DNA from 3 places in the Bacillus sp. NP247 genome. Region 3 is predicted to be linked to each of the others. Evidence: predicted binding sites of a transcription regulator. Region 3 holds the regulator's gene; each other region holds the start of a gene.
What was found. The regulator Rex, encoded in region 3, represses fermentation and respiration genes when NADH is low (regulators of the CRP and FNR family bind a similar motif). The targets are predictions, from matches to a motif close to TTGTGAAATATTTCACAA.
Positions count from the first base shown of each region.

Region 1: a site for Rex is predicted at 1,715-1,732, ahead of KPL75_RS12055 (DUF1641 domain-containing protein). Genes of this name have one in related genera too.
Region 2: a site for Rex is predicted at 2,660-2,677, ahead of KPL75_RS20630 (formate/nitrite transporter family protein). Genes of this name have one in related genera too.

Region 1 is NZ_CP076653.1:2,258,928-2,263,945, reverse strand. Features, by position in the region: gene KPL75_RS12060 (NAD(P)/FAD-dependent oxidoreductase) at 1-1,173, opposite strand, end outside; gene KPL75_RS12055 (DUF1641 domain-containing protein) at 1,218-1,658, opposite strand; gene KPL75_RS12050 (winged helix-turn-helix transcriptional regulator) at 2,087-2,434, opposite strand; gene KPL75_RS12045 (MFS transporter) at 2,829-3,992, shown strand; gene KPL75_RS12040 (aldo/keto reductase) at 4,008-4,847, shown strand; gene KPL75_RS12035 (thioester domain-containing protein) at 4,973-5,018, shown strand, end outside.
Region 2 is NZ_CP076653.1:3,960,268-3,965,285, reverse strand. Features, by position in the region: gene KPL75_RS20645 (alpha/beta-type small acid-soluble spore protein) at 1-33, shown strand, start outside; gene KPL75_RS20640 (TrkH family potassium uptake protein) at 148-1,467, shown strand; yybP-ykoY riboswitch at 1,506-1,678, shown strand; gene KPL75_RS20635 (TerC family protein) at 1,758-2,552, shown strand; gene KPL75_RS20630 (formate/nitrite transporter family protein) at 2,762-3,613, shown strand; gene KPL75_RS20625 (cyclic-phosphate processing receiver domain-containing protein) at 3,641-3,952, opposite strand; gene KPL75_RS20620 (prepilin peptidase) at 3,967-4,689, opposite strand; gene KPL75_RS20615 (LutC/YkgG family protein) at 4,802-5,018, opposite strand, start outside.
Region 3 is NZ_CP076653.1:2,933,221-2,938,238, forward strand. Features, by position in the region: gene KPL75_RS15575 (ABC-F family ATP-binding cassette domain-containing protein) at 1-1,935, opposite strand; gene KPL75_RS15580 (redox-sensing transcriptional repressor Rex) at 2,123-2,752, shown strand; gene KPL75_RS15585 (YdiK family protein) at 2,782-2,973, opposite strand; gene KPL75_RS15590 (CPBP family intramembrane glutamic endopeptidase) at 2,970-3,719, opposite strand; gene groES (co-chaperone GroES) at 4,121-4,405, shown strand; gene groL (chaperonin GroEL) at 4,443-5,018, shown strand, end outside.

The sequences.
Region 1 (5,018 bases), 670 kb from region 3:
AGCTAAGCTGAATAGACCTTTAATGTGTGATAAGTAACGAACGTTACTTGCTTCTTTCATTAATGATGCTGGTAAACCTTTAAGCGGAGTATTGCTTGCTCCGATTGTAGCAACAGCATCTTTACGTCCTAGACTAGCAAGTGTTCCAGAGTTTATAGGTGCGAACTCTTCGAATGCTTTGCCTTCTAGTGCTGCGTATAAGTTATATCCAATTAACTCACCCATTTGCCAAGCAATTTGTGCAGTTGGTGGGTATGGACGACCGTCTTCAGCAAAGACAACAGCGCTGTCTCCAGCAACGAATACGTCTTTGTGAGAAGTAGATTGTAGGTGTGCATCAACAGTTGCACGTCCACGGTTTACTTCAAGACCTGATTCACCAATTAATGGGTTACCTTGTACGCCACCTGTCCAAACGAATGTGTTAGCAACAAGTTTTTGACCGTCTTTTAAGTCGATTTCATTGCCAGCAACGTTTGTTACAGGAAGACCAGTTAAGAATGTAACGCCGCGTGCTTCTAAGCTAGTAGTTGCACGTTCGATTAAATGGTCTGGTAATACTGGAAGGATTTTTGGACCTGCTTCAACAAGAAGAAGTTTAACTTCTTTTGGATTTACGCCGTGGCTTTTTGCAAGTTTAGGCATAATGTCAGCAAGCTCACCAACTAGCTCAACGCCAGTTAATCCGCCACCACCGATTACGATTGTAGCATCAGCTTCGTTTTTCGTTTTAGCGTATTCACGAATACGGTCTTCAACGTGTTTGTAGATTTTGTTTGCATCAGCAGCAGATTTTAATACCATGCTGTTTTCTTCTAGTCCTGGAATACCGAAGTAAGCAGTTTTACTTCCTAAAGCAACTACAAGTGCATCGTAAGATAAAGTAGTGCCACCAGCTAGTTTGATTTCTTTGCTATCAACTGAGAATGACTCAACTGTTGCGATTTTAAGATCGATATCTTTACCTTTGAAAAGCTTTGTAAGTGGCATTGCAATTGCTTGCTCAGCAACGTTACCAGCTGCAAGGCGGTGTAGTTCAGTGATGATTTGGTGTGTTGGGTATTGGTTAATCACTGTAACTTGTGCTTCTGATTTGCTGTAATATTTACGTACGTTTAAAGCGGCAAGAAGACCGCCATAACCAGCGCCTAAGATGACAATTTGTTTTGACATAGTATGATATCCCCCGTCTTTACTAATTGTTGTTATAAGTTAAATTATTTATTATTACGTTCTGCGCTAACTTGAAGATATGCGTTAACAAAGCGGAACATTTTTTGTGCTTGTGGGTCTTTTAGTAATTTTAACAGACCGAACAGGCCGATAACTTCGCTGCTTTCATCAGCACGATCTTTCGCTTCGATTGCAGTTGCAGCCATGCTTTTCACTGTATCTTTTACAGGTTCTACAAGCTCTGTAATTGCGCTAACAGTGTCGCTTTTTAATACTTCGTCAGTAGCAACAGTTTGAGCGAAGTCATAAGATTTAGTTAAAATGTTAACAAGCTCAGTTAATTTTGGAAGCTGTTCCACTAGTGTTGTTAATGATTCTTGTACCTCAGGTTTTAACAACTGATCAAGTACATCAAGTTGTCCTTGGCTAGCAGAAATTTGTACAGTTTCTTGTTCTGGCTTTGTTTGAGTCATAGTTTCTGGCATCTCCAATTCTCCTTTACGATAGCAATACTCTTATTTTTGATAGGTAAGCTAAACGCTTGCGAAACTTTATACAAAGTTTCACAAAGCACAATAAAATGCCTTTAAATTTATGATAGCAAGTAAGCTGAAATCATAAATCCAAAACCATAATGTCCTACCTATTATTTATGAACTGTCCGATACATGGCTTGTCCGCATAATGGAAAGTTCCTTTATCGGAAAGTGTATATAATATATATCCTATATTATATACTATATACACCTATGTTAACATAAAAATGATTCCTAATTATTTGATATTGAGCGTATAACCTAGTACTGACAAGGCATGAAAGCGCATAAATTATTTTGTTTAAGTTAGAAATGTACATATATATATAGAAAAAAAGGAAAAAACGGACAAATATTTGTTCATTTTTTCCTTTTTCTTATTGTTCACCCTCTGTAATTAGCATCGATGTGTTACCGCTTTTTTCAAGATGGCATTCGCCCCAAGTACAAAGAGAATCGAGAATTGATTCTAAAGACCATCCGTAGTCAGTAAGAGAATATTCTACTTTTGGTGGTACTTGATTGTATACTTTTCTTTGAATAACCCCGTCTACTTCTAACTCGCGTAATTGCTGGGTTAACATCTTTTGTGTAATACCAGGCATTAAACGTTTTAATTCGCTTGTTCTCTTAGTCCCTTTCTGTAAGTGGCAAAGAATAACGACCTTCCATTTTCCGCCGATTACTTCTAAAGTCGCCTCTACAGGAATATTGTATTTTTTCATATAAAAATCTCCTTTGATGAATGTAGATTTCAGTTTTTCAACGAAAGAAGCTAAATAACTTAAATGTTACTTTTTAGTGCCTATAGCACTTTAAAGTACGTACTTTTTATCGTGTTGAATATGTTTCATAATAGCATATGTAAGAGGGAAATGAGTAGTACGGTACTAAAAAGTGCCTATGTTACTTTTTGGTACCTATCGTACTTTAAAGTGCGTTCTTCAAAAAAAGAATGAAACCATTCATAATAGCATTTGTAAGCAATAAAGTTATTTTTGTAGAAGATAAAAAGGCCTTTTTATCATACTATTATGATTGGATTTCTTGCATTAAGGAGGAGTTCAATTGAATTCATATACAGTATCTTCTTCGGCTGTTCAGACAAATCGAAGAAGTATGTTTGCTTTATTAGCACTAGCAATTAGTGCGTTTGGAATTGGTACAACCGAATTTATTAGTGTAGGTTTATTACCATCTATTTCGGAGGATTTACATGTTTCTGTTACAACAGCGGGCTTAACCGTATCTTTATATGCGTTAGGAGTAGCGTTTGGTGCTCCCGTTTTAACTTCGTTAACGGCTAGTATGTCGCGAAAGACTTTATTAATGTGGATTATGATTGTCTTTATTATCGGTAATGGAATTGCGGCGGTAGCAACGAGTTTTACTGTTTTGCTTATCGCGAGAGTTGTCTCTGCATTTGCACATGGTGTTTTTATGTCGATTGGTTCAACAATTGCAGCTGCACTTGTACCAGAGAATAAACGTGCTAGCGCAATTGCTTTTATGTTTACTGGTTTAACGGTTGCGACGATTACAGGTGTCCCAATTGGAACATTTATTGGTCAACAATTTGGCTGGAGAGCATCGTTTATGGTGATTGTGGTAATTGGAATCGTTGCTTTAATCGCAAACAGTATGTTAATTCCATCTAATTTAAAAAAGGGTACGCCTGTATCATTTCGTGATCAATTCAAACTTATTACGAATGGAAGACTATTACTCGTCTTCATCATTACCGCATTAGGATACGGGGGAACGTTTGTAACATTTACGTATTTATCTCCGCTATTACAAGAAGTAACAGGATTTAAAGCAAGTACCGTTACAATCATTTTGTTAGTGTACGGGATTGCAATTGCGATTGGGAATATGATCGGTGGAAAATTATCAAATCATAATCCGATTCGAGCGTTATTTTACATGTTCTTTATTCAAGCAATTGTATTATTTGTTTTAACATTTACAGCACCATTTAAAGTTGCTGGGATAATCACAATTATTTTCATGGGGCTATTTGCATTTATGAATGTTCCAGGACTACAAGTGTATGTCGTTATATTGGCTGAGAGATTTGTTCCGAGTGCTGTCGATGTTGCATCAGCAATGAATATTGCAGCATTTAACGCAGGAATCGCTCTTGGGGCTTATTTAGGTGGTATTGTAACGAATTCGTTAGGATTAATTCATACAGCTTGGGTAGGCGGCATTATGGTAGTAGGTGCTGTTATTTTAGCAGCGTGGAGTATGACATTAGAAAAAAGAGATCAAGTGAAATAAAGGAGAGAAAAAATAATGAAAAATTTACAAAGTACAACAACATTGCATAACGGTGTAGAAATGCCTTGGTTCGGTTTAGGTGTATTTAAAGTAGAAGAAGGACCAGAACTTGTAGAGGCTGTAAAGGCGGCGATTAAAGCTGGATACCGCAGCATCGATACAGCTGCGATTTATGGAAATGAAAAAGCAGTAGGTGAAGGAATCCGTGCTGGAATCGAAGCGACTGGGATTTCAAGAGAAGAATTATTTATCACTTCAAAAGTGTGGAATGCGGATCAAGGATATGAAACAACAATTGCTGCATATGAAGAGAGCTTAAAAAAATTAGAACTAGATTATTTAGATTTATATCTTGTTCACTGGCCTGTAGAAGGGAAATATAAAGATTCGTGGAGAGCGTTAGAAACACTTTATAAGGAAGGGCGCGCGCGTGCAATTGGTGTAAGTAACTTCCAAATCCATCACCTGAAGGATGTAATGGAAGGTGCAGAAATTAAACCGATGATTAACCAAGTGGAATATCATCCGCGTTTAACACAAAAAGAACTACAAGCTTTCTGTAAAGAACAAGGTATTCAAATGGAAGCATGGTCACCGCTTATGCAAGGTCAACTATTAGATAACGAAACATTACAAGAAATTGCTGATAAACACGGCAAAACAACAGCGCAAGTTATCTTACGTTGGGACTTACAAAATGGAGTGATTACAATTCCAAAGTCAACGAAAGAGCACCGCATTATTGCAAACGCTGATGTATTTAACTTTGAATTAACAAAAGAAGATATGGAAAAAATCGATGCATTAAACCAAAATCACCGCGTTGGTCCAGATCCTGATAACTTCGATTTCTAAGCTTAAAGTAGAAAGAAAGAGTGCAAACAGTTTGCACTCTTTTTTTGTTGCGTTTATGTATAAAAAAAAATTCTAACTAAATAATAAACAGGAGTAAATTTGTTATTTAATAAGGGGTTGTAGACATGAATATAAAAAGATCGTTCAAGCTAATGGCCGCTTTTTTGAGTG
Region 2 (5,018 bases), 1.0 Mb from region 3:
GTTGCTTTAGCGCAACAACAATTACGCGGATAATACTATAACATATGGCTTAGAGGCAGATATTCTCTGCCTCTTTCTATTTTCATCATACATAATCGTGCTTTTTCACATACTAGTAAGAGTAAATTGAAAGGAACGATACGTGATATGAAACGGATTAACATTAGCATGAGTCCTCCCCGTGTTCTTACTTTATCTTTTATTTCATTATCAATTATCGGTACATGCTTATTAAAACTGCCAATTGCTACAACAACGTCTATTTCATGGCTCGATGCCTTATTTACAACGGTTTCTGCTTGTACGGTTACAGGGCTTGGTGTTGTGGACACTGGTAAAGTATTTACCTTATTTGGCCAATGTGTCATTTTAACACTTATACAAGTTGGCGGGCTTGGCATTATGAGCTTTGCTGTTTTAATCGCAATTATGCTCGGTAGAAAAATCGGCCTTCAAAACCGGATTTTATTACAACAAGCATTAAACCAAACAAATGTCGGCGGAATCATTCGTCTTGCAAAAGCATTATTTTTATTTTCTTTTACTGTAGAATGTATCGCTACTTTATTTCTCTCCTTTGAATGGGTACCAAAATACGGGATTGCCAAAGGGATATATTACAGCTTTTTTCATTCTATCTCAGCCTTTAACAATGCTGGGTTTTCTGTGTGGAGCGATAACTTAATGTCGCACTCCCATAGCATTCTCGTCAATCTCGTTATTTCTTCCCTCATTATTTTAGGTGGGATTGGTTTTACAGTTATCGTGGATATAAAAAGAAAGAAAAACTTTAAAAACCTTACTTTGCACTCAAAGCTTATGCTCTCTTCTACTCTTATCGTCAATATTATTGCTACAGTTTTCATTTTCATATTCGAGTTTCATAATTCAATTTCCATGAGAGGTTTTACACCATTTGAAGAAGGGATGGCTGCTTATTTTCAAGCGGTTTCAACACGTACTGCCGGGTTTAATACTGTTGATATCTCTGCATTATCAAAACCTTCACTTTTATTAATGATGCTTCTTATGTTTATTGGTGCTGGCAGTGCTTCAACTGGTGGTGGGATTAAGTTAACAACTTTTTTAATTATGTTTTTAGGCGTATTTAAATTTTTGCAAGAACAAGATGATATAGTAGTGTTTAAAAAATCCATTAAAGATACGCTCATTGTCAAATCATTAACAATTACTATTATTTCAATTTCGTTTATTTTTCTTTCCATTTTAATTTTAAGCATCACTGAGAAAGTTCCTTTATTAATGAGTGCTTTTGAAGTATTTTCAGCATTTGGAACTGTCGGCCTTAGCATGAATTTGACGCCACACTTAACAATCATCGGCAAAACAATTATTATCTTTATGATGTTTTTTGGAAAGATGGGGCCTTTAACATTAGCTTTTTCATTTGCACGTAAAAAACAAAGAAAAATAAAATATCCAAACGAAGATATTTTAACAGGTTGACAACCGTATAAATTATCCATATAATGAGAATATAATAGCATATCTCCAAAGGGGAGTAGCGTCCAAGAACTATTTCTTGGAAACAAAGTCGTCATTACGTAGAACTTAGTTCTTCCGGCTTTGTTGGCATTTTCATTACATATGTCTAGCAAGACCTTTGCCTATCAACGGCAGAGGTCTTTTTTGTTTTCAAATTCCTTCCACCGTTGATACGCAGGAGTATGGGGAAACTAAACAATGGGAAACTTCTTCACTTGTTTAGTCTTTATAGAAATGAGAGGAGAATGTACATGGATGTATCATTATTATTGGAGTATGGTTGGGTATTACTCATCCTAATTGCACTAGAGGGGATTTTAGCGGCTGATAACGCTCTCGTTCTCGCAATTATGGTAAAACATTTACCAGAAGAAAAACGAAAGAAAGCACTATTTTATGGATTAGCAGGAGCGTTCGTTTTCCGCTTCGGATCACTATTTATGATTTCGTTCCTAGTCGATGTATGGCAAGTGCAAGCAATTGGTGCGATTTATCTTATGTTTATCGCGGGGAATCACTTATTTAAAACGTATGTTAAAAAGAATACACATGAAGAAACAGAAGAAAAAGAAGCAAAGAAAAAACAAGAGAACTTTTGGTGGACTGTATTTAAAGTCGAAGTTGCTGATATCGCCTTCGCTGTTGATTCAATTTTAGCTGCTGTTGCATTAGCAGTGACTTTACCGAAAACAGGATTAGGTACGGTTGGTAGTCTTGATACAGGTCAATTTATCGTTATCTTTACAGGTGGACTTATCGGATTAGTTATAATGCGATTTGCAGCAACTGCTTTCGTACAAATATTAAAACGTAAACCAGGACTTGAAACTGCAGCATTTTTAATTGTAGGTTGGGTTGGTGTGAAATTAACAGTTTATACGCTAGCACACCCTGCTTTAAATGTACTTCCGCATTCATTCCCAGAATCTACTCCGTGGAAACTTACATTCTGGATTGTATTAGTTGGAATCGCAGTTTGCGGTTGGTTCTTCTCGAAAGAAGTAGAAGTAAAAGTAGAAAAGAATTTAGACGAAAAAGCGCTGTAATTACAGCGCTTTTTCTTTTTCCCCTCGTTCCAATCCCCTCTCTATTTTTAAAAAAATTCCATTATACTACCTTTTGTAAGCGCTTCCTCTCTAGATGTATGTCCTTTTTGTGAAATATTGCACAAACTTATTGAAACTATGAACAAATCCATGTACTTTATTCATATAAGGAGTATTTATAGACGATGTACTAAAGGAGCGTATTACTCATGCTAGAACAAGGATTAGATTATGTTGTAAAACTGGCTAAGAGCAAAAAGCAAATGCTAGATACAAGTCCAATGCAATATTTCATTCGCGCTGCACTTGCTGGCATTTATATCGGTTTTATTATTGTACTATGTTTTAAATTAGGTAACTTTTTTCATATTGCAGATTCACCAGCAACTTATTTAGCTGCTTCTATGTTTTTCGGAATTGCTCTCGTACTTATTATATATGGCGGTGCTGAATTATTTACTGGAAATACAATGTATTTCACAGTGGCAACTTTAAGAAAAGAAACAACCATTTCTGATACACTTCGCAACTGGGTTGCTTGTTATGCGGGTAACTTAGCTGGCGCTTTATTCTTTGCCTTACTATTTTACGCAACTGGCATTTTCGAAGCAATTGATCACGGTCATTTAATGAATAAAGTTGTTGAAGGAAAGATGAATACACCTACAATGCAATTATTCTTTAAAGCGATTTTATGTAACTGGCTCGTATGTCTTGCTTGCTTCTTACCTTCTCAAGTGAAAGGTGACACAGCCAAAATACTAATGATGATGATGCTCGTTTTCACTTTCTTTTTATCTGGTTATGAGCATAGTATCGCAAACTTATCATTGTTTGCCTTATCTTTATTATCACCACATCCTGATACAATTACTTTCGCGGGCGCTATTCACAACTTAATTCCAGTTACAATCGGTAACATTATTGGCGGATCTGTATTTGTTGGCATGGTATATCATTACTTAACAAAGAAAGCACCTGATGTTAAACAGGAAGAGACTGAATTAGTAGCCGCTCAAACAGAGGAAATCATTCCTTTACAAGCTCATATGAAACATTAAAAACTCCAAAGTTTCACTTTGGAGTTTTTAGCTCCCTACATATTTAATGACAATATGAGGATGGATCTCTCCTTTTTCTTTCCCTTCCTCAATTCTCTGCTTCATCTGGTGCATACCGATGACATCATTTGTATGAAGATAAATCTCATTAACATATAAACCTTCCGTACAAAAGGCTTCTACAAAATCTAATCCGCTCTTTTGCCTCCATCCCATGTTATAGTCAAGAGAAAGGGTGTTTACCTTATTACTCCGAACAAATTGTAACGCAGATTCTACTGTAGTTGCCAAAACATATCCGAATGGACAACTTCTTTGATCATCCATATATACATTCACTTTCTATCTCCTCTCTATTTTGCATATGTGACCAACACATAACATATTGCCCCAAGGCTAATAAAAGGGCCAAACGGAATTGGAGTTTTTATTTTTATACGTTTTAACGCTATAGCTATTCCGAAAAAACAAAGACTAAAGCAAGATGCTAAAAATAAAGTTATAAAAATACCTTTCACTCCTATTATAAATCCGAGTAATGAAAGTAATTTCACATCACCTCCGCCAAGACCATCTGGATAAATCTTTTGCATGAAATATAACAAAATAAATATAGTTCCACTGCCAGCTATACTATCTATCCAAGTAACTAACGGTACAAAAATACATTCTAAAATAAGCAAAATCCCAAACCAAATTAAAATACGATTAGGTATTAGCATGTATACTAAATCTGTAACTGAAATAATAAGAAGTAAAGAAAAGAGTGATAAAATGATGATGAGCTCTCGTTCTATTCCAATTACATATACAGTAAGAAAAAATAAATTCCCTGTAACAAATTCAAATATTATGTACAAACTTGAGATTTTTCTTTTACAACTTGTACAACGTCCTTTTTGTATACAAAATGAAATGAATGGAATTAGTTCTTTTGGCTTTAGTACATACTTACAATAATGACAATGCGAACGCGGTGTAATAATAGACTCGCCTACAGGAACCCTCATTGCGATTACCATATAAAAAGAGCCAAACACCATACCCACTAACAATACATATAAATAAGTGAACATCCCTTCCTCTCCTTTCCAAAAGAACATAGCAAAAAAAGGAGAGAACTTCTACTTCATATTATCTTTATTCTATTAAAAAAGCAGGCCGTTTTCCGGCCTGCTTTCCCCTATTTTATACGATGAAATATACTGCTTTTAATGGTCCGTGTACTCCGACAACAAGATTCATTTCAATATCTGCAGAGTTACTTGGTCCTGTTATAAAGTTAATACAAGATGCCACTGCTTCACCTTTTTCTACTCGAGAGTTCATGTGTTGAACTGCTTGGGTAATACGAGGTACAAGTGTTTCACGTGGAATAATAGCAAAATACACAGTCGGTAAAAAG
Region 3 (5,018 bases):
TTATATATGCATTTCTTCCCATTCTGCCATACAAGCTTCAAGCTGTTCTTGTAGTGTTTGTTTTTTAGTTGTAATTTCACTAGCCTTTTCATAATCTGCATATATTTCTGGTAAGCAAAGCTGGTCCTCTAACGTAGCAATTTCTTCTTCTAAGCTTACGATGTTTTGTTCTAGTTCTTCAATTTTTCGAGTGCGTTGACGTTCTAATTGTTTACGCTCTTTTTCTTCGAGATAATTTAATTTTTCTTGAGCTACAGTTTTTTGAACTGGTGCCTGATTTTCTTGCTGTTCTTGTTGTTCAAATGCTGCGCGTTCAATCATTTCATTTTTCTTATCCACATAGTAATCGTAATCACCTAAATACTCTTGCGCACCTTCTGTTGATAACTCAACAACCGTTGTCGTTACGCGATTAATAAAGTAGCGGTCATGAGAGACGAATAGAAGAGTACCTGGGTAATCAATTAAAGCATTCTCCAAAATCTCTTTACTATTTAAATCAAGATGGTTTGTTGGCTCATCGAGAATTAATAAATTGGATTTTTGCATCATAAGTTTTGCAAGAGCTAGTCGAGCCTTTTGTCCACCACTAAGAGAAGATACTGGTTTTAGTACATCATCCCCTGTGAATAAAAAGTTGCCTAGTATAGTGCGAATTTCTTTTTCAGGTTGCAGGGGATATTCATCCCATAGTTCATTTAAAACTCGCTTAGAAGATGTTAAGTTAGCTTGCTCTTGATCATAATAACCAACAGATACATTTGACCCGAAAGAAACATCACCATTTAGTAGAGGTAACTTATTCACAAGTGATTTTAACAATGTGGATTTCCCAATTCCGTTCGGTCCAACTAAAGCAACACTATCCCCACGAGTTAAGCGCATAGTTACATGTTCAATAATCGGATCTTCATCATAGCCAATAGTTGCATCTTTAACTTGTAAAACATCATTTCCACTTTGTTTTTCAATATCGAAGTGGAAGGAAGCTGATTTAGAATCGCCTAATGGTCTAGCTAATACTTCCATTCTGTCTAATTGTTTACGGCGACTTTGAGCACGTTTTGTCGTAGATGCACGAGCAATATTTTTTTGCACAAAGTCTTCCAGTTTAGAAATTTCATCTTGTTGTTTTTCATAACGTTTCATCTCTTGCTCGTATAGAGCTGATTTTGAGTCTAAATATTTACTGTAGTTACCAACAAATCGTCGGCTTTCCTTATTAGAAATTTCGTATACTTGTGTAACAAGTTTATCTAAGAAATAACGGTCATGGGAAACGATTAAAATCGCGCCAGGATAGCCTTGTAAATATTGTTCAAGCCATGTTAGTGTCTCAATATCCAAATGGTTTGTAGGTTCGTCTAAAATAAGTAAGTCTGGTTTCGTTAATAATAATTTCCCAAGAGCTAATCTCGTTTTTTGTCCACCACTTAATGTAGAAATTGTCGTCTGATGTGTTTCAACTGGGAAGCCAAGACCGCTTAAAATCGAGCGTATATCTGCTTCATACTGATAGCCACCTTGATCTTTATAATCTAATTGTAATTGGTCATAATCAGCTAATAATTTCTCGTATATAGCCGCATTTGAAAAGTTTTCTTCTTTTCCCATCTCTTGCTCTAGCCTTCGAAGTTTTGTCTCCATCTGCTGCAAGTGTGTAAAGACGGTTAACATTTCATCCCAAATTGTTAAAGACGTTTCTAATCCGGTATTTTGAGCTAAATACCCCATTGAGACATCTTTCGGTTTTATAATTTCACCACCATCATGAGATAACTCGCCAGCCATTATTTTTAATAATGTAGATTTTCCGGCTCCATTTCGTCCGACTAATGCGATACGATCTTTTGTTTGTACTTCCAATTTTATGTTTGCAAGAATCGTTTCTGCACCGTATAATTTCGAAAGTCCATTCACTTGTAATAATATCAATGTTTTCACCTCAAATAATTTCTTAACTTTGCCATGTTTATATTTCTCAATCATACTAAAAATAGTGTATAGTTTAAAATAAAGAGAGAATACTTCTTCTCTTTATTATACAAGGAAATTCATGAGTGCTAAACTTTTGTATTTGATTCAAGTATACGAATAAAGATAGGAAGAGAGGAGAGGTTATATGGATCAGCAAAAAATTCCACAGGCCACTGCCAAACGATTGCCTCTATACTATCGATTTATCCAAAACTTATCTCTTTCTGGTAAGCAACGTGTTTCATCAGCCGAATTGAGTGAAGCGGTAAAGGTTGATTCCGCAACTATTCGAAGAGATTTTTCATATTTTGGAGCGTTAGGAAAAAAAGGATATGGATATAACGTAAATTATTTATTATCATTTTTCCGTGAAACACTCGACCAAGATGATATAACACGTGTGGCACTTATTGGAGTAGGTAATTTAGGGACCGCTTTCTTACATTATAATTTCACGAAAAACAATAATACAAAAATTGAAATGGCGTTTGATGTTAATGAAGAGAAAGTTGGAACAGAAATCGGAGGAATTCCTGTATATCATTTGGATGAATTAGAAGAACGTTTATCAACTGATATACAAGTGGCAATATTAACGGTACCCGCTACAGTAGCGCAATCTGTGGCAGATAGATTGGCAGAAACAAACGTACATGGTATTTTAAATTTCACACCAGCACGCTTAAATGTGTCAGAGAATATAAGAATTCATCACATTGATTTAGCTGTAGAGTTACAAACGCTTGTTTACTTTTTGAAGAATTATCCACAATAAAACGCAGAGGAGATGACCTCTGCGTTTTATTATTGTTTTTTCTTTGTGAATTTAACTAATATAAGGCGAAGTGCCAAATTAAAATCAATTGTTGCCATAACTGCAAATAGTATTGTCCACATATTCCAGATTGTATCTGTTACGTTCGTAATGGCGAAGCGTGTAAAGATACATCCAAGAAGAAAGTACAATGCAGCCATGAACAATGGTGAGTTTCTCATACTAAAAATCCTCCGATAAAGCCTTGCATTTTTTCAGCTTCTTTAATCATTTCTTGAATTTGTTCATTACTCACTAAAACTTGAGCAATTGCAACTAATGTATTCATTGCAACATGAGCTGCAATAGGAACTATAATTCGTTTCGTCTTTACGTATAAAAAGGCGAATACGAGCCCCATAGAAGTGTATACCAATAAGTGAGTAAAATCAAAATGAATCGCCGCGAATACAAGTGAACTAATGATAGCGGCAATAAAGAAGTTAAACTTCTTATAAAGTGTACCGAATAAAATTTTTCTAAATACGATTTCTTCCAAAATAGGTCCTATTATAGATATGACGATAAGGAACCAAGGTGTCGTTCTTGCGATGTCCATAAGTCTTGCTGTATTTTCAGATCCCGGTGTAATCCCTAATAAACGCATTTCAATCATACCGGCAATGCTTTGTGAGAACAGTGCTAAGAAGAAACCAATAAAAATCCACCCAATTGTAGCTGGAACAGTAGAGCGCGTTTTATCTAAATGCCTGTCACGAATATCTGTTCTGAGTAACCAAAGTACAACGCATAATGCAATGAAAAAGCTAATGATAGCCCAATGACCAGTTATGAGCTGAATCTTTTCCTCTCTAGTAAATCCCCTATTATCGTATAGTCCAGTTTTCAGGAGAAGTGGTAACCCGGCAATGCCTGATAACTGCATTAAAATGTATGTAACGATAACCCACCAATATTGTTTCTTCAAATGGTTTAACCATCCTTTCTAACTCTAGTGTATGAGATAAAGTAGGATAACATGTAAATATGCTACCTATCATATAAACTTTCATTCGAATTATGATTCTTTTGTAAATCTTTATTTGAAATTAAAATAGAAGACAGGAAAAAGTTGTGTGTTTAGCGAAAACAACTTAGGGTGTCTTTCATATTGTAACATACGAGTGGTGGAAACAACGATTCATATAGTAAAGGTAGTGGAAGAAGGATTCTATATAGAAAAGTATATATAGTAATTTGCGAAAAAATTATGATTTTTTTACTTGCAAAAGAAATTGAGATTATTTATTATTAGAAGTGTGTTAGCACTCGTGTGACTTGAGTGCTAATAAATAAAATTTACATAACAAAATGAGGAGGTTATTGTTCATGCTAAAGCCATTAGGTGATCGCGTTGTAATTGAACTTGTTCAAGCAGAAGAAAAAACAGCAAGTGGTATTGTATTACCAGAAACTGCAAAAGAAAAACCACAAGAGGGTAAAGTTATTGCAGTAGGTACTGGCCGAGTGCTTGAAAATGGTGAGCGTGTTGCTTTAGAGGTAGCAGCAGGTGATCTTATCATCTTCTCAAAATATGCAGGTACTGAAGTGAAATACGAAGGTACAGACTACTTGATTTTACGTGAAAGTGACATTTTAGCAATTATCGGTTAATTATATACATTTTAAAAATTCAAGGGGGTCAATTATTATGGCAAAAGATATTAAATTTAGTGAAGAAGCACGTCGTTCGATGCTTCGCGGTGTCGACACTCTTGCAAACGCAGTAAAAGTAACGCTTGGGCCAAAAGGTCGTAACGTTGTACTTGAGAAAAAATTCGGTTCACCACTTATTACAAATGACGGTGTAACAATCGCAAAAGAAATCGAATTAGAAGATGCATTCGAAAACATGGGTGCGAAATTAGTAGCAGAAGTTGCTAGCAAAACAAACGATGTTGCTGGTGATGGAACGACAACTGCAACTGTATTGGCGCAAGCTATGATTCGTGAAGGTCTTAAAAACGTAACAGCTGGTGCAAACCCAATGGGTCTTCGTAAAGGTATCGAAAAAGCTGTTACTGCTGCAATTGAAGAATTAAAAGTGATTTCTAAACCAATCGAAGGTAAATCTTCTATCGCACAAGTAGCTGCTATTTCTTCGGCTGATGAAGAAGTAGGTCAATTAATCGCTGAAGCAATGGAGCGCGTTGGTAACGACGGCGTTATTACTTTAGAAGAATCTAAAGGATTCACAACAGAATTAGACGTAGTAGAAGGTATGCAA